DNA from 3 places in the Dorea sp. AM13-35 genome. Region 1 is predicted to be linked to each of the others. Evidence: predicted binding sites of a transcription regulator. Region 1 holds the regulator's gene; each other region holds the start of a gene.

The links. Region 1 encodes Rex, which represses fermentation and respiration genes when NADH is low (regulators of the CRP and FNR family bind a similar motif). Its sites were predicted from a motif close to ATTGTTAANTANTTAACAAT; they were not measured.
Region 2: DW152_RS11920 (complex I 24 kDa subunit family protein) is a predicted target of Rex. The motif match lies at 2,067-2,086, and genes of this name have one in related genera.
Region 3: DW152_RS09920 (4Fe-4S dicluster domain-containing protein) is a predicted target of Rex. The motif match lies at 6,907-6,926, and genes of this name have one in related genera.

What each region holds. Positions count from the first base shown of each region.
Region 1 is NZ_QUCZ01000001.1:550,523-560,903, forward strand. Features, by position in the region: gene DW152_RS02690 (NAD(P)H-hydrate dehydratase) at 1-819, opposite strand, end outside; gene DW152_RS02695 (redox-sensing transcriptional repressor Rex) at 993-1,649, opposite strand; gene abc-f (ribosomal protection-like ABC-F family protein) at 1,784-3,709, shown strand; gene DW152_RS02705 (NADP-dependent isocitrate dehydrogenase) at 3,867-5,072, opposite strand; gene DW152_RS02710 (GntR family transcriptional regulator) at 5,117-5,770, opposite strand; gene DW152_RS02715 (2-isopropylmalate synthase) at 5,799-7,190, opposite strand; gene ilvA (threonine ammonia-lyase) at 7,454-8,674, opposite strand; gene ftsY (signal recognition particle-docking protein FtsY) at 8,688-9,629, opposite strand; gene smc (chromosome segregation protein SMC) at 9,653-10,381, opposite strand, start outside.
Region 2 is NZ_QUCZ01000011.1:21,871-32,251, reverse strand. Features, by position in the region: gene DW152_RS11925 (NADH-quinone oxidoreductase subunit NuoF) at 1-1,507, opposite strand, end outside; gene DW152_RS11920 (complex I 24 kDa subunit family protein) at 1,509-1,982, opposite strand; gene DW152_RS11915 (LysR family transcriptional regulator) at 2,166-3,089, opposite strand; gene DW152_RS11910 (V-type ATP synthase subunit D) at 3,188-3,847, opposite strand; gene DW152_RS11905 (V-type ATP synthase subunit B) at 3,876-5,249, opposite strand; gene DW152_RS11900 (V-type ATP synthase subunit A) at 5,252-7,018, opposite strand; gene DW152_RS11895 (V-type ATP synthase subunit F) at 7,047-7,367, opposite strand; gene DW152_RS11890 (V0D/AC39 family V-type ATPase subunit) at 7,360-8,328, opposite strand; gene DW152_RS11885 (V-type ATP synthase subunit E) at 8,350-8,943, opposite strand; gene DW152_RS11880 (V-type ATP synthase subunit K) at 8,966-9,451, opposite strand; gene DW152_RS11875 (V-type ATP synthase subunit I) at 9,448-10,381, opposite strand, start outside.
Region 3 is NZ_QUCZ01000008.1:59,697-70,077, forward strand. Features, by position in the region: gene gcvPA (aminomethyl-transferring glycine dehydrogenase subunit GcvPA) at 1-532, opposite strand, end outside; gene gcvH (glycine cleavage system protein GcvH) at 570-950, opposite strand; gene gcvT (glycine cleavage system aminomethyltransferase GcvT) at 1,038-2,126, opposite strand; glycine riboswitch at 2,268-2,363, opposite strand; gene alaS (alanine--tRNA ligase) at 2,601-5,240, opposite strand; gene DW152_RS09920 (4Fe-4S dicluster domain-containing protein) at 5,330-6,841, opposite strand; gene asnA (aspartate--ammonia ligase) at 6,956-7,963, opposite strand; gene DW152_RS09930 (homocysteine S-methyltransferase family protein) at 8,028-10,381, opposite strand, start outside.

The sequences.
Region 1 (10,381 bases):
AATCTGCACCAGTCCGGCTCCCATCCGATAAGCTGCCATTGCATTAAGAAATGCAGCTCCGCTCATCCCTTTACTTCCGGCGATCACAAGCAGCCTTCCATAAGTACCCTTATTGGAATCTTCCGGTCTGTCCGGCAGCATTCTGATATATTCCTCTCTGTCCGGCAGATATGCAATGTTCTTGTTCTTCTCCATCGTTCGGAGTGATATTCCGATATCTGTCACTGTGACTTTACCTGCATATTCTTTTCCAGGATAAAAGATAAGTCCGATCTTCTCAACCTGAAACGTCACTGTATAATCTGCGCGGAATGCAATACCAAGCACACAACCATTTCCGGCATTGATTCCCGATGGAATATCCACTGCAACTTTTGTTCCGGACGCTTCATTCATCCACTCGATAACTTCCCGGTAATGCCCGGTTACTTCCCGACTCAGACCAACACCGAATATAGCATCAATGATCAGGCTGTATGTGCCATCCGGGTAGTGGTCGCGGATCGATCCTCCAATGCTTTCAAAAAGCTTCCACTGATACCGGCATTCCGCACTTAAATGTGCCGGATTCCCCGCCATAAAAACAGTAACCGCACATCCTTCTTCTTTTAAAAGTCTCGCAATAGCAAAACCATCTCCGCCATTATTTCCCGATCCACAGACAATCAGAACATCTGTAAAATCCAGCTTTTCCTTTTTCATGGAATCAATACAACTCCTCGCCGCACGTTCCATCAGTTCCAGTGATGGGATACCGAGATTCTCTATCGTATCCTTATCTGCCGCCTTCATACTGTCTCCATCCGGTAAAAACCTCATATGCTCATCTCCCTAATATAATCGTACTTATGACACCTGCGGAGTCACAAAATCTTACATCCGCTTACTGACAAGCTCACATGAATGCAGGCTTTTCTGCTCTGGTATCATATAAAAAGGACGTATAAAAACAAGCCTGTATACACATGCCTGTTTCTATACGTCTGCTTTTACTAGTTCTTTCCTTTTTTGCGCTGGTCTTCATTATAACGACTGATGTTATAAGATAACTGCATCAGACTCTCTGACAAATGCACATTCTCAACAATGATGTTATCCGGCATATTGAGGTCCGTATGTGCAAAGTTCCAAATCGCGCGCACGCCGTTCTCCACAAGCATATTCGCAACTTCGATTGCCTTCTCTTTTGGAATTGTAAGTACAGCAATCTCTACATCATTCTTCTGGACAAAGGACTTCAACTCGTCCATCATGCGGATCGGCACTCCACGAATCGCAACTCCCTCCAGACGCGGATTTACATCAAAAATTCCGGTCAGGATAAATCCACGTTTTTCAAACGCTGCATAATTTGCAAGTGCCTGTCCCAAATTACCTGCACCAATGATTATGATCTTATGATCTTCTTCCAGTCCCAGGATTTTGCCGATCTCTGTATATAGATATTTGACATTATAGCCGTATCCCTGCTGTCCGAATCCTCCGAAATTGTTAAGATCCTGACGAATCTGAGACGCAGTAACCTTCATCCTTTTGCTCAGATCGTTAGAAGAAATACGTTCTACCCCATTTTCAAGGAGTTCTCCTAAATATCTATAATATCGCGGCAAACGTCGGATGACTGCCTGTGATATTCCTCGATTATCCAATTTTTTCACCTTCCCATATATATTCTAACTGTTATTATATAAAATTGTATGAATAAAGTCAATTTTTTAGTAGTTTTTTTATTACGTTTTCGCTATAATAAGAACGTATGTGAACAGATAAGGAGGAATTTTTTATGATACTTGCCTGTCATGGAATTAACAAAACATTTGGTGAAGAAATCATTGTGAAAGATGGTTCTTTTCATATAGAAGATCATGAGAAAGCTGCCCTTGTAGGCCCGAACGGAGCCGGCAAATCTACTATTTTCAAGATAATTGCCGGAGAACTGCCGTCAGATGGTGGTTCCGTCATCCTGACCAAAGGAAAGACTATGGGATATCTCGCCCAGCATCAGGACATGAATACAGATCGTTCGATCTACGAAGAAGTGCGCACGGCAAAAGCAGATATCATTGCCATGGAACAGAAAATCCGTCAGCTGGAACTGGAGATGAAGGACTTAAGTGGAGACTCTCTGGAAGACCACATGGACTCCTACAACCGGCTGACCGCAGCATTTGAACGCGAAAATGGATATGCTTACGAAAGCGAACTGACTGGCGTCTTAAAGGGACTAGGTTTTCAGGAAGAAGAATTTACCAAACCGGTGAATACGCTCTCCGGAGGACAGAAAACCCGTGTTTCTCTCGGCAAACTTCTGCTTACTAAACCGGATATTCTGCTTCTGGACGAGCCGACCAACCACCTGGATTTGAATTCAATCACGTGGCTGGAAACTTACATATTAAATTATCCGGGTGCAGTACTGATCGTCTCACACGACCGTTATTTTCTGAACCGGATTGTAACGAAAGTCATCGAAATAGAAAACGGTAAACTGATGACTTATTCTGGTAATTATACTGATTACTCTCAGAAAAAACAGCAGATCCGCGAAGCGCGTATCAAAGAATATCTCAACCAACAGCAAGAGATCAAGCATCAGGAAGCTGTTATTGAAAAGCTCCGCTCTTTCAACCGCGAGAAATCAATCAAACGGGCGGAAAGCCGTGAGAAAATGCTTGAGAAGATCAAACCGGTAGAAAAACCGATAGAAACAAACAAAGACTTTCAGTTAAAGCTGGAACCTGCAACCATCAGCGGTAATGATGTACTGACGGTAGAACATTTAAGTAAAGCCTTTCCACCACAGACGTTATTTTCAGATATCAGTTTTGAGATCAAGCGTGGCGAACACGTTGCGATCATCGGCGATAATGGAACCGGCAAGACGACTCTGCTTAAGATTTTAAATCAGGTTCTCCCTGCAGACAACGGAACTTTCACCCTTGGTACGAATGTCCAGATTGGCTACTACGATCAGGAACACCATGTGCTCCATATGGAAAAGACAATCTTTGAAGAGATTTCGGATGATTACCCGACTCTTACAAATACGCAGATCCGGAACATGCTTGCAGCATTCTTATTTACCGGAGACGATGTCTTTAAACGGATTTCCGATTTAAGCGGTGGTGAAAGAGGACGTGTTTCTCTTGCAAAGCTTATGCTCTCTGAAGCAAACTTCCTGATCCTCGATGAGCCGACCAACCATTTAGACATTACCTCAAAAGAAATTCTGGAAAAAGCGCTGAATAATTATACCGGAACACTGCTCTATGTTTCGCATGACCGTTATTTCATCAATCAGACAGCCACAAGAATCCTGGATCTTACGCATCATACGTTTGTCAATTACATTGGAAATTACGATTATTACTTGGAGAAAAAGGAAGAACTCACAGCTGCATATACAGAAAATATCGATATGACTTCTGATTCTTCCACCGATTCCGGTGAAGTCTCCGCTTCCAAATTAAGCTGGCAGGAACAAAAAGAACTGCAGGCTAAGGAACGCAAACGCCAGAATGAATTAAAAAAGACGGAAGAACGCATCAGCGTACTCGAAGACCGCGACCGGGAAATTGATGAACTTATGGTACAAGAAGAGATTTTCACAAACTCTGTCAAATGCCAGGAACTCGCCAAAGAGAAAGTACAGATTGCGGAAGAGTTGGAAACTCTTTATAAAAACTGGGAAATTCTTGCTGAAGACTAAATTATCTTAGTCAAAACTACTGTTCTTATTGCATAAGATAAATAATACAAAAAGGCTTTGACTGCGAGAAGTTAAAGCCTTTTACTTTTTTGCCTTTTACAAAAATACCATAGTTCTGTTTGAAGTATATCTGTTTTCCGTAAAATCTATGTAAAGTTTAGTCCTCTTTTAATTTTTCTGCAATTGCTTTAATAAAGTCTTCGCTGTTCAGCACAGTCGGATTCTCAAGTGTTGTAATAAGTGCCAGGTCTTTTGTCATTTTGCCGCTTTCAATTGTATCAATCGTTGCTTTTTCCAGCTTGTCTGCAAATGCCATCAGCTCTTTGTTTCCATCCATCTCACCACGTTTACGTAGTGCTCCTGTCCATGCAAAAATTGTTGCCACAGAGTTTGTGGATGTCTCTTCACCTTTCAGATGTTTGTAATAGTGGCGCTGTACGGTTCCGTGTGCTGCCTCGTACTCATAATATCCTTCCGGAGACACAAGCACAGATGTCATCATTGCAAGTGAACCAAATGCAGATGATACCATGTCACTCATAACATCTCCGTCATAATTCTTGCATGCCCAGATATAACCACCCTCGGATTTCATAACACGGGCAACCGCATCGTCGATCAGTGTGTAGAAATAAGTAATTCCTGCTTCTTCAAATTTGTCTTTATAATCTGCATCGTAGATATCCTGGAAAATATCTTTGAATGTATGGTCATATTTTTTGGAAATTGTATCTTTCGTAGCAAACCAGAGATCCTGTTTTGTATCCAGTGCATAATTGAAACAACTTCTTGCAAAGCTCTCAATCGAATGATTGATATTATGCATTCCCTGTACAACTCCGGCACTGTCAAAATTATGTACGAGTTCTCTTGTCTCACTGCCATCTTCTGCAGTATAAACAAGCTCTACCTTTCCTGCTCCCGGAATCTTCATCTCAGAACCTTTATACACATCTCCATATGCATGTCTTGCGATGGTAATCGGTTTCTTCCAGTTTTTTACACAAGGTTCAATGCCCTTTACAACGATCGGTGCACGGAATACCGTTCCATCTAAGATAGCACGGATCGTTCCATTCGGGCTCTTCCACATTTCTTTTAAGTTATATTCTTTTACGCGGGCGGCATTCGGTGTGATTGTTGCACATTTTACAGCGACTTTGTATTTTTTCGTCGCATTTGCCGAATCGATCGTCACCTGATCATCTGTCTCGTTTCTGTGTTCCAGTCCGAGATCATAATATTCGGTATTTAACTCTATGAAAGGTTCCAGAAGATTTTCCTTAATCATCTTCCAAAGGATTCTTGTCATCTCGTCTCCGTCCATTTCCACAATTGGTACTGTCATTTTAATCTTAGCCATATTCTTCTCCCTTTCTACGTTATTTTCTATATTCTATCTGATTATTATTCTTCCAGATGCAGGTTCTGCATTACATTTTTGATATGCTGATTCGCAAGTTCTTCTGCCTTGTCTGCGTCTTTCTGTTTGATTGCTTCCAGAATTGCCCGGTGTTCCTGAATGGATTTTTCGGCCCGGTGTTCTTCGCCAACAGAAGTCTTTCTTGCCAGCTTCACATACTTATGAAAATCTGTCAGGACATGCTCTAATATACGGCTGTCCGATGCTTCGTAAAGAACTCTGTGAAATCTTCCGTCAAGTTCGGATACTTGTTCTGCGACAGAACTCTGCTCCTTTTTCAGACGAAATTCTGACAGAAGAAGCATCTCTTCCAATTCTTCAATCTGTTCATCCGTAATATGATCAGTTGCCCATCTGGCGCACAGACCTTCTAACATCGAACGGATCTTAAAGATGTCTGCTACATCTTTTCTTGTAATTCCGGTCACATAAGCGCCTTTATTCGGTACGATCCGTACCAGTCCTTCCAGTTCAAGCTGACGGAGAGCTTCCCTTACCGGTGTACGGCTGACTCCCAGTTCATCCCCGATGGAAATCTCCCTAAGCTCATCATTTTCTTTGTATTTACCATTTAATATATCTTCACGCAGTCTCTGAAAAACTCTTCCTCTCAGAGACTGATCCTGATATTCCATCATTTTTATACCTCTCTCTATTTGTTCGTTGTTATCTGAGACGGATGCCAAGCTCTTTGCACGCCTCATCAATAACACCTAACAGTTCTTCATCTGTCAGGACGGTGACACGACCGCTTTCATATTCCTTATCTACCCACTCTTTTACTTTGTCAACAAGCTTGCTGTTCTTGTCAACCTGCTTCTCTTCTTTCAGTCCGAAGTAAGTATTGATCCAGTGTGCGATTCCCGCAAGACCGGATGTATTTGAAATTGCAACAAGTGGCGGGCGGTTCAGGAATTTATCTGTATCGAAAATATTATAAATCTCTTCATTTTTCAGCAGACCATCCGCATGGATTCCTGCACGGGTAACATTGAAATTCTTTCCGACAAACGGTGTCCTCGACGGGACTCTGTAGCCGATCTCTTTCTCGTAATACTCTGCAATCTCTGTGATCACTCTTGTGTCCATGCCATCCAGTGTTCCGCGAAGCTGTGCATATTCAAATACCATAGCTTCCAACGGTGTATTACCGGTACGTTCACCGATTCCAAACAGCGAACAGTTTACACTGCTTGCACCGTACAGCCATGCGGTTGTAGAATTGCTGACTGCTTTGTAGAAATCGTTATGTCCATGGAACTCGATCAGTTCGCTCGGAACTCCGGCATGTACACGAAGGCCATAGATAATACCCGGAATGGATCTTGGGATCACGGCACCCGGATAGTTGATACCATATCCCATCGTATCACAGACTCGGATCTTCACCGGAATCTTATATTCTTCCATCAGATGCATAAGTTCCAGACAGAACGGAATCACGAATCCGTAAATATCAGATCGTGTAATATCTTCCAGATGACATCTAGGTGAAATTCCTGTCTCCAGACATTCACGAACAACAGAAAGATAATGGTTCATTGCCTCTCTTCTTGTCATTTTCAGTTTATAAAAAATATGATAATCAGAACAGCTTACAAGAATACCGGTCTCTTTCATACCGATCTCTTTCACAAGTTCAAAGTCTTTCTTGCTTGCACGGATCCAACTTGTGATCTCCGGAAACTTATATCCTCGCTCCATACATTTATAAACGGCATCTCTGTCTTTTTTACTGTAGAGGAAAAATTCACACTGTCTGATCTTTCCATTCGGTCCGCCCAATCTGTGAAAATAATCATAAAGCGTTACGATCTGATCTGTCGTGTACGGAGTTCTGGACTGCTGTCCATCGCGGAAGGTTGTATCTGTGATCCAGATTTCATCCGGCATACTGTGCGGTACAATACGGTCATTGAATGCAATCTTCGGGATCTCATCATAGTGGAACAGATTCCGGAACACATTCGGTTTATCGACATCTACGAGCGGATACATATGCTCTTCCAGCTGCAACAGATTGCTGTGTTTATCAAGGTATACTTTTCTATCTTCCATTGCTGTCATCTCTCTTTCCGTAACAAATACGATTCTTTTTCAATCTTCATGTATGATTGTATACAATCATACATTGTATGTCAAGAAGAAATTATAATTTTTATGAGGAAAATAGAAAAGCAATATGAATATCTTAGGTTTTCTCCTATTATACCCATACTGCTTTTATGTCTGTAGCATCTCTGTATTCAATTATTACTTCCACCAGATGACCTGGCAGAAAGTCATGTTTTTCTATATCATACTTTCAGCATTTCTTTTCATTAGTACAGTTTTGCACTGATCTCTCTCGGGCGAAGTCCTTCATCTTCCAGTGCCTGGAGAATCTCATTCTTATGCTCTGTTCCAAATGCTTCCATTGTGATACGAAGCTCCACAGCCGCATTACGGTTCGTGCTTACAAACTGGTTGTGTTCCAGTTTGATAACGTTACCTTTGGCATCCGCAATCGTCTTCGCAACACGCACTAGCTCACCGGCTTTATCCGGAAGGAGTACAGATACAGAGAAGATACGGTCTCTCTGGATCAGACCATGCTGTACGATAGATGACATCGTAATAACGTCCATATTACCACCGCTTAAGATTGCAACTGCTTTCTTACCTTTTAAGTTCATCTGTTTCAGCGCTGCAACTGTCAGAAGTCCGGAATTTTCGACAACCATCTTATGGTTCTCTACCATATCAAGGAAAGCACCGATCAACTCATCGTCCTCTACGAGCAAAATCTCATCGATATTCTCTTTCGCATATGGGAAAATATTTTCTCCGACACGTTTTACAGCTGTACCATCAGCAATCGTATCTGCGCTGTCCAGTGTAACCGGCTCACCCGCATTAAATGCTGCAGTCATACTTGCTGCTGCTTTCGGCTCTACACCGATGACTTTGATCTTTGGGTTCAGCATCTTCGCAAGTGTTGATACACCTGTGATCAGTCCGCCACCACCGATCGGAGCAAGAATATAATCAACTGTAGGAAGTTCCTGTACAATCTCCATTGCGATACTTCCCTGTCCGGTTGCAACTTCCAGATCATCAAACGGATGTACAAATGTGTATCCTTTCTCTTCGGCAAGCTTCAGCGCATACGCACATGCATCGTCATAAACATCACCATGAAGGATAACTTCCGCTCCATAGCTCTTTGTACGGTTGACTTTGATAAGTGGTGTAACTGTCGGCATAACGATTGTTGCTTTGCAGCCAAACTGCTGTGCTGCATAGGCAACACCCTGTGCATGGTTTCCGGCAGAAGCAGTGATGAGTCCATGTTCTCTCTCTTCTTCTGACATTCTGCTGATCTTATAATAAGATCCTCGTACTTTGTAAGCGCCTGTATACTGCATATTTTCCGGTTTCAGATAAATCTTACCACCTGTCTCTTTGCTTAAATACTCGCTGTAAACCAGCTTGGTAGGCAGTGTAACTTTTTTCACGATCTCACTCGCCTGTTCAAAACTTTCCAGTGTTAAACTTTCCATCTTTGTTGCCCTCCTAATTCTCGTCTTCCTTCGCAAATAACGCATTTACAAATGCATCCGCATCAAATTTCTGCAAATCATCTATTGTTTCTCCGACACCGATGTACTTCACCGGTATACCAAGTTCTGCCTGGATTGCAACTGCAATACCACCCTTGGCTGTTCCATCCATCTTCGTCAGTACGATTCCGGTAATATCCGCAACATCATTAAAATCCTTTGCCTGCTGCAGTGCATTCTGTCCCGTTGTCGCATCCAGCACGACCAGCGTCTCTCTGTATGCTTCCGGAAATTCCCGGTCAATGATACGATTCATCTTTCTGAGCTCTTCCATCAGGTTCTTCTTGTTGTGCAGTCTTCCTGCCGTGTCGCATAAAAGTACGTCTGCATGTCTTGCCTTTGCGGCTGCAACTGCATCAAATACAACGGATGCCGGATCGGAACCTTCCTGACCGCCGATCAGCTCTGCCTGCGATCTGTTTGCCCATTCTTTTAACTGTTCACCGGCAGCAGCACGAAATGTGTCCGCAGCAGCCAGTACGACTTTCTTATTCTGGGCACGCAGTTTTCCTGCGAGCTTGCCGATTGTCGTTGTCTTTCCGACACCATTGACACCGATCATCATTACAACAGAAGTCTTGTCTTCAAATTCATAAGCAGTCTCACCAACATCCATCTGTTCTTTGATACTCTCAATAAGAATTTCTCTGCAGTCTGCCGGTTCCTTGATGTGACGCTCTTTTACCTTTTCCTTCAGGTCATCCAGAATATCGTAGGTTGCCTGAACGCCAAGATCTCCCATGATCATAACTTCTTCCAGTTCTTCATAAAAATCATCATCAATATGTGTAAATCCGTGAAAAATGCTGTCCATTCCGGATACAATATTATCTCTTGTTTTCGTAAGCCCTGAAACGAGCCGGCTGAAAAAGCCGCCCTTTTTCTCCTCTGCCATAACAGCCTCCTCTTATCATACTATTATTTTAATTCATTTTCCAGTAAATCTACCGAAACAAGGGTTGAAACACCTTTTTCCTGCATTGTGATTCCATATAATCTATCCGCAGCGATCATCGTTCCTCTACGATGTGTAATTACAATAAACTGTGTATTCTCTGTCAGCTTGTGTAAATATTTTGCAAAACGGTCTACATTATTATCGTCCAGCGCCGCCTCGATCTCATCTAAGAGACAGAACGGTGAAGGCTTGAGATTCTGTATTGCAAACAACAGGGAAATCGCCGTCAATGCTTTCTCCCCTCCGGATAACTGCATCATATTTTGCAGTTTCTTTCCCGGTGGCTGTGCGATAATGCGGATTCCTGCTTCCAGAATATCTTCATCTTCCATAAGCTCAAGCGTTCCTTTACCACCACCGAACAGTTCTTTGAATACGGTGTCAAATTCCTTGCAGATCCGTTCAAACTGCTCCCTGAACTGCTTACGCATCGCTGTATCCAGCTCCGCAATGATCTGTTCCAATGTCGCTTCCGCTTCCACAAGGTCATCGTGCTGGTTCTTTAAGAACGTATAGCGCTCGGAAACATTCTTGTAATCCTCGATTGCGTTTACGTTTACGGAACCTAACTGCCGGATTTCGCCTTTTAACTCCTGGATACGCTTTTTCATTCTGGAGAGATCTGTAAGGTTCGCATCCCTTAATTCCTGTGCATGACCATATGTGATCTCATATTCATCCCACATATA
Region 2 (10,381 bases), on a different contig from region 1:
TTCCGGCTACGATTCTTTCAAGAATCTCCAGCATTCTTTTTGTACCTTCTCTGCATGGCACACATTTTCCACAGGATTCTCTCTGCGTAAAGCTCATAAAGAACCGGGCTACTTCTACCATACAGGTATTTTCATCCATAATAACAAGTCCGCCGGAACCGATCATCGCTCCGATCTTCGCCAGCGAATCAAAATCCATCTTGCTGTCCAGCTGTTTCTCTGTCAGACATCCGCCCGATGGTCCGCCGATCTGAACCGCTTTGAACTTTTTACCGTTCTGAATGCCTCCACCGATATCATAAATAACTTCCCGGAGAGTAATTCCCATCGGCACTTCGATAAGTCCTGTGTTTCTTACATTACCTGTCAATGCGAATGCTTTTGTTCCCGGGCTTTCCGGTGTACCGATACCCAGATACCACTCTGCGCCGTTTTGAATGATCATTGGTACATTTGCGTAAGTCTCAACGTTATTTAATACTGTAGGTTTTGCCCAGAGTCCCTGCTGTACTGTACGCGGCGGTTTTACTCTCGGCATACCACGTTTGCCTTCAATAGATGCTGTCAGCGCACTTCCTTCGCCGCAGACAAATGCTCCGGCTCCTCGGTTGATATGTAAACGGAAGCTGAAGTTTGTTCCCAGGATATGATCTCCTAAAATTCCAATCTCTTCCGCCTGATGGATTGCCGTCTCCAGTCTCTGGATCGCGAGCGGATATTCGGCACGGACATAAATATATCCTTCCTGCGCCTGAACCGCATATGCAGCGATCATCATACCTTCGATCATGCGGTGCGGATCACCCTCCATAATACTTCTGTCCATGAATGCGCCCGGGTCACCTTCGTCACCGTTACAGACTACGTAACGAATCTTTTCCTTCTGGGATGCTACCTGTTTCCATTTACGTCCGGTACGGAATCCTGCACCGCCACGTCCTCTTAAATTTGACTCATAAATCATATCGATCACGGATTCCGGTGTCATCTCAAACAATGCTTTTTCTAATGCAGAATATGCTCCGACCACCATCGCTCCTTCGATGTGATCGGCATCGATATGTCCGCAGTTTTTCAATACAAGTCTCGTCTGCTTTGCGTAAAATGGGATCTCTTCCTGTGAAGCATAGACCTGTCCGTCCATATGATATAACAAACGTTCAATCGATTTTCCTTCGCAGATTGTTTTCTGATAGATCTCTTCACAATCATCCGGCGACACTTTAATATATAAATAATTATGTGGTTCGATTCTCACCAGCGGTCCCATTTCACAGAATCCGTGGCAACCACTCTTCATAACCTTGGTATGTGCAATCTCTGCGCCGAACTCCACCGATACATTCCCGTCATTCTTTGTCAGTTCCAGCATTTTCTGGTAAATTTTATCTGAACCCCCGGCCAGACATCCTGTTCCACCGCAGATCAAAACGCGACATTTCGCACGCTGCCGCTTCTGACATTCAGTACGATATTCTTTTAATTCCGTTCTGTTCTCTATCTTCATGTTATTCTCCTCTCAACTCTTTCAGCAGATCCACTACTTTTTCCGGTGACATCTTAGGATACACAACATCATTTACTGTAATCGCCGGTGCCAGACCACATGCCCCCAGACAGGACACCGTCTCCACAGTAAAATACAGATCGTCTGATGTATGCTTCTTATCATTTAATCCGAGTTCCTTATACAAACGTTCCAGGATCGGAATGGATTTTCTCACATGACAGGCTGTTCCATCACAGACTTTAATGACATATTTGCCTTTCTGCTCGAAAGAAAAATTCTCATAAAAACTTGCCACGCTGTACGCCTTTGCTTCCGTAATCCCGATCTGTTTTGCCACATATGTCAGAAGTTCCGGTGGCAGGTATCTGTACTCCTCCTGAATATCCTGGATAATCGGGATCAATGATCGTTCTTCTCTTGTGTGTCTTGCTATGATTTCATCTGCTTTCTCATAATACGATGTATCTAACATAATATCCTCATCCTCCTTTTTGTTCATTTTCCCCTGATATTGGCTATTTTTTATCAATTTATTGTATATTATATCATAGAAATTATTGATATGTTTATATCAATATCCGATGTCTTCCATATAGAATTTTATATATCCTAAAAAAAGATGCACCCTCAGGCACACCTTCTTTCTTCTAGACAATTATATTTCTTCAATTTTCCTTCTCAGATGCTCAAGAAATTCTTTTTCTTTCTGATTCATCACATATCCTTTTTTATATATCAGTGCATCCCTCATTTTATGTCTTAGAAATCCGACTTCCTTCTGCACAAGATGATACCGTTCCAGCATCTTTTCCGGCAGCGGAGATACCCACATATAACTGTTCTTCACTTCTCTTAAAATATCAAACTGACTTCCTCTTTCAAAAATATATATTTTCTTTTTCGGATGATAGGCTTCCCTTCCTTCCCGGTAAAATTCAATATATTCTCCGTTCGGGAGCCTGGAATCTCCATGTAAGATTTCTACTCCGTCCGATAATTCTCCCGGAGACTGAAAATCCTTTTCTGCAAGTTCTCCGTCTGCGGAAGTCAAAAGTAAATAATCAAATTCATTGATCACCTGCATTTCCAGATTCCGAAGCTGAAGAAGCGATTGGTAATCCTCCTGCTTTCTCCGCTGATACCGTATAATTCCAAGATCATATCCATTCTGACCGATACTGTCGATTGCCGTCATCGTACTTGTCTCCCGGAAATCCACATCCATCTCCATCTGGTCATCCTGGTTGCTGATATACTCGGCAAAAGCATGCGCAATATAGCTGGCCCGGGGCACACAAAATCGAAGTGTCAGCTTTTCACTGCGTTCTTTTCCATAATGTTCCCTTAGCTCATCAACATCCCGGATGACTTTTCTGGCATATTCCAGAAAATTCTGTCCGTCTCTTGTCGCCTGTACTCCTTTTGAGGAGCGTTTAAAAATCTGTATGCCAAATTCTGTTTCTACATTTTTAATTGCTTTGCTTAAGTTTGGCTGCGCAATGTAAATCTCTTTTGCAGTCTGTGAAATCGATCCTCTTTTATCTATTTCAATAATGTATTTGAAATCCGTCAAATTCATTTGTATCTCTTCCCTTTTCCATGATGCCGATGTTCCGTTCCGCCTTATTCTCTACGCGAAACGAAAAGGCGACACATCTTTTGTATCGCCTTTTCATTCTAAGCTCTTTCGCTGTAGTGATGTGCTTCTTCAAGCATCATATCTTTTACTTTCATCAGACGGATCTGAGAGCTTCTCTCGTTCTCGTCCAGCTTCATCGTGATGTATTTGATTGTCTCCTGAGCCTCCGGAATTGTCACATGCTCCAGCGCATTTACACGACGTCTTGTCTTCTCGATCTCAGCCGCCATAAGCTGGCATGCTTTTTCTGTCTCCGCAAGTTTCAACATATCCGGCAGAATGTCCGCCAGTGATTTTACAGCACCATCCAGATCACTGGATGTAAATGCAAATCCATAAGAATAAATATCATTGGCATCAGCAGTCCTTGTCTTCGTATTGAACACAGGAATGTCAACGCTCATAACATTTTTATTGCCTACTTCCAGATTTACTTCCTGTTTTGGTGCCATCAGTGCGGTATTCAACGTAGCCTCATCCATTCCGGCTTTGGCTATAACAAAGTTCTTATTTGCAGAGAGGATTCCGGCTTCTACTTTCTGACGAAGTGCCATGTTCTCCTTTACCAGCTCCAGAAACTGACGCATCAGCTCATCACGCTTGTCTTTCAGGAGCTTATGTCCCCTTCTTGCTGTAACAAGCTTCTTCTTCGTCTTGGTCAGTTCCATCCGGGTAGGAGTGATCTGTTTCGATGCCATTCGCTACCTCCTTATTTCCATTACCTGATTATTGCTTTCCATAATACTGGTCTAAGAATTTGTCGTCGATACGTTTCAACTCTGCTCTTGGCAGCATAGACAATAATTTCCAGCCAATTTCCAGTGTCTCCTCAATAGATCTATCGTTGTCATATCCCTGGGAAACATATTCTTTTTCAAATGCTTCTGCAAATTCTGCATATTTCAGGTCAATCTCTGTTAAGGCAGCTTCTCCTAAGATTGTCATCAGTTCTTTTGCATCTTTTCCACGGGAATACGCAGCAAATAACTGGTTCATCGTATTGGCGTGGTCTGCTCTTGTTTTGCCTTCGCCGATACCTTTATCTTTCAGACGGGAAAGAGACGGTAATACATCAATCGGCGGCTGTAATCCTTTACGATACAGCTCACGACTTAAGATTACCTGACCTTCTGTGATATATCCGGTAAGATCAGGAATAGGATGTGTCTTATCATCCTCAGGCATAGTCAGGATTGGGATCATAGTGATACTTCCGTCTTTACCTCTCTGACGTCCGGCTCTTTCATACATTGTTGCAAGGTCTGTGTACATATATCCTGGATATCCACGACGTCCAGGTACCTCTTTCTTCGCTGCGGAAATTTCACGCAGCGCATCTGCATAGTTCGTGATATCTGTCAGGATAACCAGAACGTGCATATCTTTTTCAAATGCCAGATATTCTGCTGCTGTCAGTGCCATACGAGGAGTTGCGATACGCTCTACAGCCGGGTCATTTGCAAGGTTGATAAACAGAACGGTTCTGTCAATCGCACCTGTCTCTTTGAATGACTCGATGAAGTAGTTAGACTCTTCGAATGTAATACCCATTGCAGCAAATACAACGGCGAATTTCTCATCTGTTCCACGTACCTTTGCCTGTCTTGCAATCTGGGCTGCCAGCTGGGAATGTGGCAGACCGGAACAAGAGAAGATTGGCAGTTTCTGTCCACGAACCAATGTGTTCAGACCATCAATGGCAGATACACCTGTCTGGATAAACTCTTCCGGGTACACGCGGGCTGCCGGGTTCATAGGCAGACCATTAATATCTCTTCTTTCCTCCGGCAAAATCTCCGGTCCATCATCAATCGGACGTCCCAGTCCATCGAAGACACGTCCCAGCATATCCGCAGATACACCAAGTTCCATGCTTCGTCCGAGGAAACGTACTTTACTGTTACTTAAGTTAATACCGGCAGCATTCTCATAGAGCTGTACTACTACGTCATCTCCATCTACTTCCAGTACTTTACAGCGTCGTTTTTCTCCGCTTGCGAGTTCGATTTCACCAAGCTCGTCGTATTTAACGCCTTCTACACCTTTTACCATCATCAGCGGTCCGGCAACTTCCTGTATTGTTCTATATTCCTTTGGCATAATTAGAAGTCCTCCTTCCCGATCGTTCCTGCTACTTCTTTACCGAGTTCATCCATGATCTTCTCATATTCTGTCTCAATATTTTCAGCTAATGTATATTTATAACGACCGATTTTCTCTCTGACATCCATTACAAGAAGATCTTTCATGGATGCACCTTTGTTCAGAGCTTCTGAAGCCTGATCATAGAATGCAAGAACCAGTTTCATCATCAGATACTGTTTACGAAGTGGTGTGTAAGTATCTACTTCGTGGAAAGAGTTCTGATGCAGGAAATCTTCACGGATAGATCTTGCTGCTTCCATCTTCAGACGGTCAGACGGAGACAATGCATCCATACCTACCATCTGTACAATCTCTTCCAGTGCTGCTTCTTCTGTCAGAAGGCTCATCATTCTCTGACGGTCATCCATCCAGTCCGGAGCAACGGTTTCATTAAACCAGTCTTTCATATTATCCAGATACAGCGAATAACTGGTCAGCCAGTTAATAGCCGGAAAATGTCTCTTATATGCCAGTGCGGAATCCAGTCCCCAGAATACCTTAACGATACGAAGGGTTGCCTGTGATACCGGCTCTGATGTATCACCACCCGGAGGAGATACGGCTCCGATTACGGACAGGGAACCTTCTCTTGCATCTTTACCGATGGAAACTACACGTCCGGCTCTCTCGTAGAACTCTGCCAGACGGGAACCTAAGTATGCCGGGTAACCTTCCTCACCAGGCATCTCTTCCAGACGTCCTGACATCTCTCGAAGTGCCTCTGCCCAACGGGATGTAGAGTCTGCCATCAATGCTACAGAATATCCCATGTCACGGAAATACTCTGCAATCGTAATACCTGTATAAATAGATGCCTCACGGGCTGCGAAAGGCATATCGGATGTGTTCGCGATCAGAACGGTTCTTTCCATAAGGGAACGTCCTGTCTTCGGATCCTTCAGTTCCGGGAACTCATTCAGAACGTCTGTCATCTCATTTCCACGCTCTCCACAACCGATGTAAACTACGATGTCAGCTTCTGCCCATTTTGCAAGCTGATGCTGGATAACTGTCTTACCGCTTCCGAAAGGACCCGGAACGGCTGCAACTCCACCTTTTGCAATTGGGAAAAATGTATCAACAACACGCTGTCCTGTTACAAGCGGTGCATCCAGCGGTAGTTTCTTCACATATGGACGTCCTGTACGAACCGGCCATTTCTGCATCATTGTCAGCTCTTTGTCTCCGTCCTTCGTCTCCAGAACTGCAACAACTTCTTCTACCGTAAATTCACCGGATTTGATCTCTTTGACTGTTCCGCTTACTCCATAAGGAACCATGATCTTCTGCTCAACAACTGCTGTCTCCTGAACAGTACCGAGCACATCTCCCGCTCCAACTTCTTCTCCGACTTTTGCAACCGGAACAAATTCCCATTTCTTGTCTCTCTTCAGGGAAGCAACTTCAACACCACGCTGTAAGTTATTTCCCGAAATCTTCATAATATCATCCAGAGGACGCTGGATACCATCATAAATGCTTGTGATCAGACCAGGGCCAAGTTCTACTGACATTGGTGCCCCTGTTGATTCTACCGGTTCTCCCGGTCCAAGTCCTGATGTTTCTTCGTATACCTGAATTGATGCCTCATCACCGTGCATCTCGATGATCTCTCCAATCAGACGCTTTTCACTAACACGTACAACGTCACGCATGTTAGCATCTCGCATTCCGGATGCGATGACCAGCGGTCCTGCTACTTTTTTAATCGTACCTGTACTCATTTGGACGAATCACCCTCCATTTCTTATTTTATTGTTGCGAAAACAGAATATCAGAACCGACAGCCACTTCCACAGACTTCTTAACGCCCGCGACTCCTGCTCCCGTATTACCGGCAATGCCAGGAATCTGGATGATCGCCGGGATGATTTCTTCCTGATATCTTGCAATTTCATGTTTTAACTGATCGGCCCAGGCTTCTGTAATATAAATAATTCCGTAACCACCTGTTGCCAGTTTGTGAAGCTCTTCGGCAGCTTCTTCATGGGTAGTAACCGGAAATGTGTCAAGCCCCAGTGTAGCAAAGCCGTAGATGCTGTCATAATCGCCTAATACTGCAATCTTATACATACATTTCCCTTACCCTTTCCCGAATAGAATCATCCGGCAGGTCGTTAAGCTTACCGGAAAGAATGATTCGTACCGTTTTTATTTCATTCTGTCTTGCAATTACATAGGCAATTACCGGTCCTATTGTAAATGCATTATATTTCTGCGGGCTGATCGTCTGGATGATCCGGTTGTCGCACCACCGTTCAAATGCGGATGGAGATTCCAGAAGTGCCTGCGCACCTTCTGCATATGCCGTTCCCATCAGATAATCACGAAGCGCTTCCTTACCGGAAAGTGCCGCTTTGGAAAGCTGATCCACACTGACACTGTCGCACTCCGCCATTGCCCTTTTCATAAAGTCTATAGATTTCGCGGTTTTCTGTGATCGCACTGCAATCTTAATATCTGCAACTGCAACCGTTGATTCTGCATAATCCCGGATGATCTGGGCTTTTGACGCTTTACCTGCCGCATATACGGCATCCAGCGTTGCTCTGTCGATCATCACGTCGCACAACTGACCATCTCTTGTATGAAGCAGTGTCTCATAAGCATCCGCTGCCACATGCTGCATGTAGTCCGGAAGTCTGGTAAACGCTTTCTCTCTTACGATCTCCAGCATCTCATCCCCCGGAATCGCTACATCATCATAGAAAATGTGCCGGTTCTTTTTCTCCGTGCATACTTCCTTGATCGCAGCTTTCAGATTATGGAAAAGTTTTGGATAGGAAAGTACTGCAAAGTTCTCCATGTCAATGGAAAGATCCTTCACTACCTCCCAGATTTTCTCTTCCTCTCTGGTCAGTATCGCCTCTGCATCTCCGGAAGTATCTGTGCCTCCCCACCCCTTCTCTTCCAGGAACTGCAGGCACTGATGATAATTCTGGCATGCAATCAGCTGGTCGATCGTGCTGTTTGAAAACAGTGACACTTCCAGTGCACGTATGCGCGCAACCGCGTAGGTATACTGTTCACTCATGTTACTTCCTCCTGTCACGCGTTACGCAAATAATATATGGTATACTTTGTCAGACAATTCGTCTTTTTTCTCATCGAACATTGCCTGTAAAGTACAGTTCTCTTCTATCCCGCCATAGGCAAGAACAAATCCATTCTCAATCTTTCTTTCTTCTGCGGAAATCTTAAGGCTTCCGCCTTTGTCCCGCGCAGTGTTCTCCACTGCATTTTTAAAGTCGTCAGACATTCTCTGGAGATCTCCTGCGGAAAAGAAGATTTCTCCGTCCTGCGGCAATGCATATCTTGCAAGTAATTTTAATAAAACTCCAAAATACTCTTCCTCATTCATAGACTCCAGAGACTGATATGCCTTATCCAGCACGTTCTGGATCATCTCCTGTTTTGCTGCCAGAAGTTTTGTTCTTCTCTGCAGATCCATGGAAGATGCCGTACGCTCTTTGTAATTCACTGTATCCAGTTCGGATTTGTGGGCAATCGTCTCGGAAATCTTCTTAGCATCTGCCTCAGCCTGCGCTACAATCTCGTCCGCTTTTGCCTTTGCTTCTGCAATCTTGCTGTCTGCTGCCGCTTTTGCTTCATCCAGGATCTGACTTTTTATTTTTTCTAATCCTGTCATCGCTTCTTTGCTCCTTCCTGTTTTATACCTGAATTGCTGTTACTGCCAGAATAGAAATCAGGAGTGCAAGAATTGCGTATGTCTCAACCATTGCAGGGAACAGCATTGCTTTACCGAACTGCTCCGGTTTTTTAGCTACAATTCCGATTGCTGCCGCTGCTGTCTGTCCCTGTGCTTTACCAGAGATCAGTCCAACGATTCCGATTGGCAGACATGCTGCAAGGATCAGAAGTCCTGTCTGTGGATCAAGATCTGCTGCGCCGCCGCCAAGGAGACCAATCTTGGATAATGTAATGAAACCAACCAGCAGTCCGTAAATTCCCTGTGTACCAGGAAGCAGCTGCATGATCAATACTTTTGCAAATTTGCTAGGGTCTTCTGTTACAACTCCGGATGCTGCCTGACCTGCGATACCAACTCCGATTGCTGATCCTGCTCCTGCGAGAAATACTGCTACTGCTGCGCCAAGTAACGCATATACAAGTCCTAAATTACTCCAAATACTCATGATAAAGTTTCCTCCTTAATATCTACATATTTTGTATCTGATTCAAATGGTTCAAATGGTTTTCCACCGCCTTCGTAGAATTTTCCGAAAAATTCCACAAACTGAAGACGGTTCGTGTGCACATATGCACCAAGTAAGTTGATCGCAAGATTCAAAGTATGTCCCACCACGAACACAATCGCAAATCCGATCGCACCAACCACGCCTTTTCCAAACATGCTACCCATCTGGTTTACAACAGATGCAATAACACCGGTTGCAAGTCCGAGAGCTAACAGACGTGAATAAGATAATACATCACTGAGCCATCCGGTAATATTATAGATGTCATACGCTCCAAGCGCGATCCTGAGAACCGGATTTTTATTTGCTCTTCCTGACATCAGAAGCAGTCCCAGTGCACCGATAATCGCAAGCGCTTTTGCAAGCGTATTCACAAACGGTGGAAATACGATTTTTGCCTGTGCTATAGAAGCAAAAATATCAGATGGGATCAGCATCAGTAAAAGTCCTGCCAGAAATACATACCATAAAATAACATCACAGAAAAAGTCTAATACTTTTCCTTCTTTCAGAAGCATGTAACCTTTGATTCCAAGGCCGACGAACAAATGTACAAGTCCGAATGCCATGGAATAGATCAACAGCTTCATCGGATTATTCAGCGGCGCAAACCATAATGGCTTGATCGTTATATCTTTATTAAAGAATGTCTTTCCTACAACATCGACAACGTCTCCGAAGTAACCGCCAAATAATACACCCCACACAAGTGTAGATAAACCACAGAACATAAACATCTTCATGGACTTTCTCATACTCTTGCTCATCCGTGGGAATTTCTTCAATACTACAAAACATGCAATTGCAATGATCGCACCGTATGCAGCATCAGATAACATCATACCAAAGAAGAATACATAGAAAAAC
Region 3 (10,381 bases), on a different contig from region 1:
CTAATTCGTTACCGAAGCAATATGTTTTAATAACTTCTAACACACTTGGCATTACTGTTGCTGAAACAAATGCTTTCTTACGTTTTCTGTCAGCACACATTGCAACCGCCTCTGCTGCTGCCGTAGCTCCGTCATAAACAGATGCATTGGATACATCCATTCCTGTAAGATCTGCCATCATTGTCTGATACTCAAAGATGGACTGCAGGATTCCCTGACTGATCTCTGCCTGATACGGTGTATATGCAGTCTGTAAATTTTCTTTTGAAATGACATTGTTTACCATAGCCGGAATATAGTGTCTGTATGCGCCTGCACCACGGAAGATTGTCGGAAATACTTTATTTTTCTTTGCGATTTCTTTCATCTTTTTCAGAACTTCCATCTCTGGCATTCCTTCCGGAATATCTAAGCCGCCCTTGATCTTAACCTGCTCCGGGATGTGGCGGAATAAATCATCGATGCTCTCATATCCGATTTCATTCAGCATCGCTTTTCGCTCATCTAATGTGTTTGGAACATAACTACCCATGTTCTTTATCCACCGCCTTTCTTCACATTCTTATGTATTAAGCCTCTTCGCTTTCTACAAATGCTTTGTATGCGTCAGCATCTAACAGTTCTTCTGTCTCTTTTACTTCACCAACTTTTACAAACCATGCATCATAAGGTGTTTCGTTGATAGATTCCGGAGCATCTAACAGCTCTTCATTGATCTCTGTTACAACACCTGAAACCGGTGAGAATACATCAGATACTGCTTTTACAGACTCAACATCTGCGAATGCTTCTCCGACTGTTACTTCATCTCCAACTTCCGGAAGGTTTATAAATACAAGATCTCCTAATTCAGACTGTGCATAATCTGTTAATCCGATCACTCTTACGTCTCCATCCTCTTTTATCCACTCGTGTGATTTTGAATACTTTAATTCTGCTCTTAATTCCATTGTTTTAATCTCCTTTTCTTTTATGATATAATATGCCCCTGTTTTTGATACCCTCGGTTTCAGACCTTTTCCCTGGCATCCTTATATTTATTTTGCTCTCTTATAGAACGGAAGTGCTACAACTTCTACATCAATCATACGTCCTCTGACATCTACCTGTAATTTTGTTCCTACATCTGTATAGGCAGTTTCCAGTAATGCCATTCCGACAGCCTTGTCAATGAAAGGACCTTTTGTACCGGATGTTGTATGTCCGATCACTTTGCCGTCTGCATATACATCCTGATGTTCACGGATGATTCCTCTTCCAATAACTTCCAGACCTACTCTCTTTCTCGTTAGTTCTGCATGTTCTTCCAGAGCTTTCTTACCGATGAAGTCATCTTTTTTCATCTTCACTGCGAATCCAAGTCCTGTCTCCAGCGGTGAAACATCATCATCCATCTCGTGACCGTAAAGTGGCATTGCTGCTTCCATACGAAGTGTATCTCTTGCTCCAAGACCACACGGGATAAGTCCTTCTTCTTTTCCATTTTCAAGAAGTGTATCCCACATCTTCTCTGCATACTCGCTTGGCAGATATAATTCTACTCCATCCTCACCTGTGTATCCTGTCTTGGAAATGATACATGGGATTCCGGCTACTTCTGTGTCGAATACTGCATGGTAGTATTTCTGAGGAATGTTCTCTTCTGCTGTCAGCTTTCTTAAGATATCCATTGCTTTTGGTCCCTGCAGTGCAAGCTGTGCATACTGAGCAGATACGTCTGTAAATTTGACTTCTCCAAACTGATGATTTAACATCCACTGATAATCTTTATCTTTGTTTGCTGCATTGACAACAATAAAGTAATGATCATCGGAATGTTTGTAAACAATCAGATCGTCTACTGTTCCGCCATGTTCATTACACATCGGACTGTATCTTGCCTGTCCATCCACCATATTGTCAAAGTTATTTGTCAGTATCATCTGGATATTTGCAAGTGCATCCTTTCCTTCGCATAAAACTTCTCCCATATGAGATACATCAAATAGTCCTGCCTGAGTACGAACAGCCATATGTTCTTTGATTACACCTGCTTCATACTGTACCGGAAGAAGGTAACCTCCAAATGGTACGATCTTACCTCCTGCCTTCACATGTGCATCATAGAGTGGCGTTTTTAATTCCATGATAAAAATCCTCCTTTTTTCTCATCATGAACTGCTCTGTCAGCGGGTCTTGTTCCGTTAAAAGTTTGTCGGAGCAAAAAAATAAGAGACATGTCCTATTTCAGGACTTCCTGCCTCCCTGTCTGCTTTCTTTCAGAGCTTCGTCCGAACCCAATTCTTCTGCCTGAGAGTTTCGAATTACTTCTTGCCCCTTCGGCGCTATTACTTATTGCTAATAATCTCTCTTAGGTTCATCACCCGATCACTTTTCTTTTATTTTGACAGGCTTATTGTAACAGCCCTTGAATTATCTGTCAATAATTGTTTATTTTTTAACTTTTCTGTTATTTATAGGCAATTGCAACAGTCATTATAGTTATTATCTATAAAAAAGAAAGATACATTTTCACTTTTTTGTAGAAAATGTATCTTTCTTTATTTCCATTGTATTTTATTGTACTATTATCTGCGTATTTTCATACTTCTAAAGTGCACTTATGCAAGCTGTTCAGCCAGTACTTCTTTCGCTTTTGTGAGTGCATCATTCATGCCTTCCGGCTTCTTGCCCCCAGCTTGGGCCATATTCGGGCGGCCACCACCACCACCGCCAACGCATGATGCACAAGCCTTGATCAGATTACCTGCATGTGCGCCTTTATCAATTGCTCCTTTGGTAGCCATAGCCATCAGGCTGACTTTACCATCTGTAGCCGATACAAGCACGACAACACCTTCGCCAAGCTTGTCTTTTAACTGGTCACCAAGATCACGGAGTCCGTTCATATCCACGCCATCTACCTTTGCGGCGAGCAGTTTCACACCGACAACTTCTGTCACCTGATTCATCACATCACCTATAGCATCTTTGGCAAGCTTGCCCTTCAGGCTCTCCACTTCGCTCTTCAATGCCTTATTCTCAGCCTGCAGATGACTGATCTTCTCTTCCATATTATCCGGAGTTGTCTTCAACATCTTCGCAGCTTCGTGAAGCTTCTGCTCCTGTTCCTCGTAATAATCCATCAGTCCTTTGGAAGTCAGTGCTTCAATACGGCGCACACCGGCTGCGACACCGGACTCGGAAAGGATCTTAAATGCCATGATATCACCGGTATTTGCCACATGTGTACCACCACAGAACTCAATAGAGAAATCTCCCATGCTGACAACACGTACAATATCTCCGTATTTTTCACCAAACAGAGCCGCTGCTCCTGTCTTTTTTGCTTCCTCGATCGGCATGTTGCGCACAACAACCGGAAGATGATTACGAATTTCTCTGTTGACGATTGCCTCTACTTCTTTGAGCTGTTCTTCTGTCATAGCAGAAAAATGCGTAAAGTCAAAACGAAGTCTGTTCGCATTGTTCAGAGATCCAGCCTGTTCTACATGTGTTCCAAGCACCATGCGGAGTGCTTTCTGTAACAGATGTGTTGCACTGTGGTTATTTGCAGCAAGTGCACGGTTCTCACGATCAACTTCCATTGTCACTTTATCACCGATTTTGATCATGCCTTTTGTCACATGACCGACATGTCCGAATTTGCCACCGAGAAGTTTTACAACATCTTCTACTACAAATTCACCGTCTGCACTGCGGATCACGCCTTTATCAGCTTCCTGTCCACCGCTTGTTGCGTAGAACGGAGTCTTCGCTACAATGACCGTTCCCTTTTCTCCGTCAGAGAGTGCATCTACAATCTCTTCTTCACTTGTAAGTGCTGTAACTTCTGACTCTGCTTCCATATTGTCATATCCGACAAATTCTGTTGTCAGTTCCGGATCAAGCGCATCATAAACGCTTGCGTCTGTACCACTGTAACTGTGTGTTCCAAAAGTTCCTTCGGACTTCGCGCGCTGTTCTTTCTGTGCTTTTTCAAAGCCTTCTTTATCATATGTCAGTCCCTTTTCCTCCAGGATCTCACTTGTCAGATCCACCGGGAATCCATAAGTATCATAAAGCTTGAATGCATTCTCTCCGGAAAGTACGGTTGTACCTTCTGCTTTCATATCTGCTTCCATGTCAGCAAGAATAGACAGTCCCTGATCGATCGTCTTGTTAAACTGCGCTTCTTCTTTTGCAATGACATTGAAAATAAAGTCTTTTTTCTCTTCCAGTTCCGGATATCCATCCTTGGAACCATCGATAACAGTCTGTGCCAGTTCTACGAGGAATGCTCTCTCAATGCCAAGCAGTCGTCCATGACGGCAGGCACGACGCAACAGACGCCGCAGCACATAACCTCTTCCACTGTTGGACGGCATAATTCCGTCAGAGATCATAAACGTGACAGAACGGATATGATCCGTGATAACACGGAGAGAAACATCTGTCTCATCGCTTGTTCCATAAGATACACCTGTAATGCGGCATACATGGTCGCGCAGTGCTTTCATTGTATCGATATCAAACATAGAATCTACATTCTGCACAATACATGCAAGACGCTCCAGTCCCATACCGGTATCAATATTCTTCTGTTCAAGTTCTGTGTAGTTGTTGTGTCCGTCATTGTCAAACTGTGTAAATACGTTATTCCAGATTTCCATGTACCGATCACATTCACATCCTACTGTACAATCCGGACGTCCGCAACCATATTTCTCACCGCGGTCGTAATATACTTCTGAACATGGACCACAAGGACCTGAACCATGCTCCCAGAAGTTATCTTCCTTGCCAAACTTGAAGATTCTCTCCGGTGCAATCCCAATCTCTTCATTCCAGATCTTCCACGCTTCATCGTCCTCAAGATAAACAGATGGATACAGACGATTCGGATCAAGACCTACAACTTCTGTCAAAAACTCCCATGTCCAGTGAATTGCATCGTGTTTAAAATAATCTCCAAACGAAAAGTTACCAAGCATCTCGAAGAAAGTACCGTGTCTTGCAGTCTTTCCTACATTCTCGATATCTCCTGTACGGATACACTTCTGACAGGTTGTCACTCTCTTTCTTGGTGGAATCTCCTGTCCTGTAAAATATGGTTTTAACGGCGCCATACCGGAATTGATAAGCAACAGACTCTTGTCATTGTGCGGCACCAGTGAAAAGCTTTTCATAGCCAAATGTCCTTTACTTTCAAAAAAATCAAGGAACATTCTACGTAATTCATTTACTCCGTATTTTTGCATAATTTCCTCCTCCAAACTCACTATCTCCTAATTATAATAAGATACCCGCCGTTTGTCAACGACAGGCATCTTTGCACATTTCTTCTTTTTTACTTTAATTCAATCTCTGCCAATTCTTTTGGCGGAAGTTTTTTCGTGGATGCTTTTACAAATTCTTTGATATTCTTCTGCGCTTTCGGAACCGGAATATTTGTTCCTGCACCTGCCACGCATCCTCCTGGGCATCCCATTCCTTCAATCAGACATCCGTTCATGCGTCCTGCTTTTGCAAGAGCAAGCATCTTCTTACACTCAGCCAGTCCTTCCGCATGTTCGATATTTACTTCTACATCCGGATAATACTCATGGATACATTTCTCGATTGCCTCTGCAACGCCTCCTGCTACTGCATACCCTCTTCCTGCTCCGGTCGCATCATGGAAAGACGATTCTGCTTCATACTGTGTCAGGTCAATATTCTTAGCATCGAACATTGCCTGCAGTTCTTCAAATGTAATAACAAAATCCACATCACTTCGCACATCCCGGCGCATCGCTTCCAGCTTCTTTGCCGCACACGGTCCAATGAATACCACTTTGGCATTCGGATGCTTCTGCTTGATCGTACGTGCAGTCGCAACCATCGGCGTTAACTCCTGTGATACCTGATCAATGAGGTCCGGAAAATACTTCTTAGCAAGCATCGCCCATGACGGACAGCAAGATGTAAGAAGGAACGGCAGTTCTCCTGTCACAACTTTTTCCACATAATGGTGCGCCTCCGCAACTGCACCAATATCTGCCCCAAGTGCAACTTCATAAAATTCCGAGAAACCAAGTTCCTTGAGTGCCGCTTTTAGATTTCTCGGCGTGATATTATCTCCAAACTGTCCTGCATATGCCGGAGCAATCTCGGCAACAATCTCTTCACCATCTTTCAGTGCATGCGCTAACTGGAAAATCTGCGATTTATCAGAAATCGCACCAAACGGACAGTTTACCATACACATTCCGCAGGATACGCATTTATCATTGTTAATGTAAGCTCTTCCCATAGCATCTGACTCAATTGCTCCTACACCACATGCCATTTTGCAAGGTCTTGCCTTACAGGAGATTGCGTCATACGGACAGGCGGATTTGCATTTTCCACACTTGATGCATTTTTCCTGGTCAATGTGAGATTTACCATTTACCATGGAAATCGCACTCTTCGGACAGACTTCCATACACGGATGTGCCAGACAGCCCTTACACATATTGCTCACTTCATATCCACGTTCCTCACATGCTGCACACGCTGACGGTATGACCTGCATAAGCGGCGGCTCATAGTATTTGTCCGAAATATTACTCGCCTCCACACCGGCAGTCAGATGAACCGGTTTGTTCTCCGGACGGAGTGACAATCCCATAGCAAGACGGAGACGCTCCCTGACAACTGCTCTGGCTCTGTAAATGCTGTCCCTGTAAACAGGGCTTTCTTCATTCACCATAGCATATGGAATTGCTTCCATGTCGTCACAAAGCGTCTCATCATTTGCCTCGAAGCCAAGTCTTGCAACTTCTTCGAATACTTTCCGTCTCAAACGTTTGACTGTCGTATCTAATCCTCTGATCATATTGACACATCCTCCTGATTCTCTTTCCTGATAGGATTTCTCATAAACTCCTTTAAGTATAAAAAATCGTTAATACAGTGTCAATATTCCCGCATGTACAGAATTAAATACAACTTACAGTAATACGATATTATGCTCTTTGCATGTCTTTTTCATTTCTTCCGGCCAGATACTTGCCTGAACCTCTCCGACATGGGCACGATCCAGAAGCAGCATACAAAGTCTTGACTGACCGATACCTCCACCGATCGTATACGGCAATTCTCCATTTAAAAGCATCTTATGATACGGCAGTTCTTTGCGTTCCTCGCATCCGGCTTTTTTTAGTTGTTCTGCAAGAGATTTCTCATCTACACGGATACCCATGCTGGAAATCTCCAGTGCACAGTTCAGATTTTCAAACCAGAATAGGATATCTCCATTTAACTGCCAGTCATCATAATCCGGTGCACGACCATCATGCGGCTCCCCGCTTGCCAGCTTGTCACCGATCTGCATAACAAATACACAACCGTATTCTTTCGTAATCAGATTTTCTCGTTCTTTTGGTGTCTTATCCGGATAACGGTCTTCCAGCTCCTGAGAAGTGATAAACGTCACTCCGTCCGGCAGATGTTTCACTGCCTGTGGATACTTATACCATACTTCATGCTCCATATGTTTGATTACTTTGAAAATTGTACGCACGGTATCTTTTAATGTCTCAACTGTACGCTCTTCTTTTGTAATTACTTTCTCCCAGTCCCACTGGTCAACATAACAGGAATGAAGATTATCCAGTTCTTCATCGCGGCGGATTGCATTCATATTTGTATAAAGTCCTTCGCCTGGTTTGAAGCCATATTCATGAAGGGCCATACGTTTCCATTTTGCAAGAGACTGTACAACTTCTACTTCTTCTCCTTTGATCCCTGCAATATCAAACTGTACCGGACGCTCCACACCATTCAAATTGTCATTCAGTCCGCTCTTCTTCGTAACGAAAAGAGGCGCTGAAATTCTTTCCAGATTCATCTCTTTTCCAAATTCTTTCTGAAAGGTGTCGCGAATGTACTTGATTGCTTCCTGCGTCTCTCTTACCGAAAGATGAGGGTCATATTTTTCAGGTAATATTAATGCCATGTTTCTTCCTCCTAGCTGTGACTTGTTTTATGTTTGCTCTATTGTTATGAATCTTCTTATCTGTCTATTCCCGTCCGAATACTTTCTGTGCATAGTATACGGATTGCATTGCATCTTTTCCATAGAAATCTGCATGGATCTGGTCTGCATAATCCTGATTTAGGACTGCACCGCCTACCATAACTTTACAATCCGGCTTTTCTTTGTTGAGCTGTCTGATCGTTTCTTCCATGCTGACTACAGTTGTCGTCATAAGCGCACTTAATCCAACCAGTTTAATATCTTCTTTTACTGCTGTCTCAACAATCAATTCCGGCGGTACATCTTTTCCAAGATCCAGAACATCAAAGCTGTAATTTTCAAGAAGTACTTTCACGATATTCTTGCCTATATCGTGAATATCTCCTTTTACAGTTGCAAGAATGATCTTGTCTTTTTCCTCTTCTTCTGTGCCGCTCTTTGCCAGTTCATCCTTCAATACCGCAAATGCAATCTTAGCGGCATCTGCACTCATCAAAAGCTGCGGAAGGAATACCGTACCTTTTTCAAATCCTTTTCCAACTCCGTCTAAAGCCGGAATCATCTCCTCATTGATAATATCAAGCGGTGCCATCGTCTTTACAAGCTCATAGGCTGCATGATGCGCTTCTTCTTTTAAGCCTTTTTCAATTGCACTCTTGAGCGTAATCTGCGTATCTTTGGCAACAGGTTTGTCTGCCTTTACGCTTCCGTATTGTCTGATATATTCTTCACAGTTCTCATCATAATTCATCAATGCACAATAAGAATAGTATGAACGCATCATATCTTCTGACAGAGGATTGATAATTCCTGCACTCAGACCGTTCTGCATTGCCATTGTGTAGAAATTGGAATTGACTGCCGGGCGGTATGGAAGTCCGAATGAAATATTCGATACTCCAAGCACCGTACAGACTCCATATATCTCCCTGACTTTTCTCAGAGATTCCAATGTGATCCGGGCGCCTTCCGGTTCTGAACTGATCGTCATTGTAAGAACATCGACAACAATATCTTTCTTTGGGATACCATATTTTGCTGCTTCTGTAATGATCTTTCCGGCAATCTCCACACGTTTTTCAACTGTCTGTGGAATCCCGTCTTCATCGATTGTCAGCGCTACTACTGCTCCGCCATACTTTTTGATCAGCGGGAATACCTGATCCATGGACTCCTGCTTTCCATTCACGGAGTTTACCATCGGTTTTCCGTTATAGATACGCATAGCGGCTTCCATTGCCTGCTGGTCAACTGTATCGATTTGAAGTGGCAGGCTTGTAATACTCTGCAGATTCATGACAACTTCACGCATCATCTCTACTTCATCAATATCCGGAAGTCCGACATTGACATCCAGGATATGTGCTCCATGATCCTGCTGGGAAATCGCTTCACGCAGAATATAATCCATGTCGTGATCTTTGAGCGCCTGTTTAAACTTTTTCTTACCGGTTGGATTGATACGCTCTCCGATGATCAGCGGCTTCTCACCTAAAAATGCTGCTTTTCCGTAGGAAGATACGATCGTTCTCTCACAAACTTCCGGCAGTTTTCTTCTGTTCCATGCATCGGATGCTTTCACTCTTGCAATCATCTGACGGATATGCTCCGGTGTTGTACCGCAACAGCCTCCGATCACAGCAGCGCCTTTCTCAACAATCTTTATCATATATTCGGAAAATTCTTCCGGATCTACATCATAATAAACTTCTCCGTCCTTCTGTTTCGGAAGTCCGGCGTTAGGCTTGACAATGACCGGAACGGAAGTATATTTTAAAATCTCATCAAGGATCGGCATCATCTGTTCCGGTCCCATACCACAGTTAATACCGAGTGCATCTACGCGGAGCCCTTCCAGCATCGCAACTACAGACGGAACATCTCCACCTGTGAGAAGTTTTCCTTTTTCATCAAAGATCATCGTTGCAAATACAGGTAGTGATGTATTCTCTTTTGCAGCCAGTATTGCCGCTTTCACCTCATAAGTATCGCTCATTGTCTCAATGTGGATCAGGTCTGCACCGGCTTTTTCTCCATAAATGGTAACTTCTTTAAATGCATTATAGGCATCCTCAAAGTCCAGATCTCCCATTGGTTTTAATAATTTACCGGTCGGTCCGATATCAAGTGCTGCATACACTTCTCTTCCATCCGTAACACCTTCTTCTGCCGCTTTCTTTAAATTTGCAACAGAAGCATTCACAATCGCTTCCAATGAATACTGCGAATCGTGAAACTTCAATGCATTTGCGCCAAATGTATTACTCAGTACAATATCGCTTCCAGATTCATAATATTTTTTATGAATCTGAACCATTGTATCTGGATGCTCAATGCTCCATGTTTCCGGAAGTTCTCCCGGTTTTAATCCATTTTCCTGCAAAAGAGTTCCTGTTC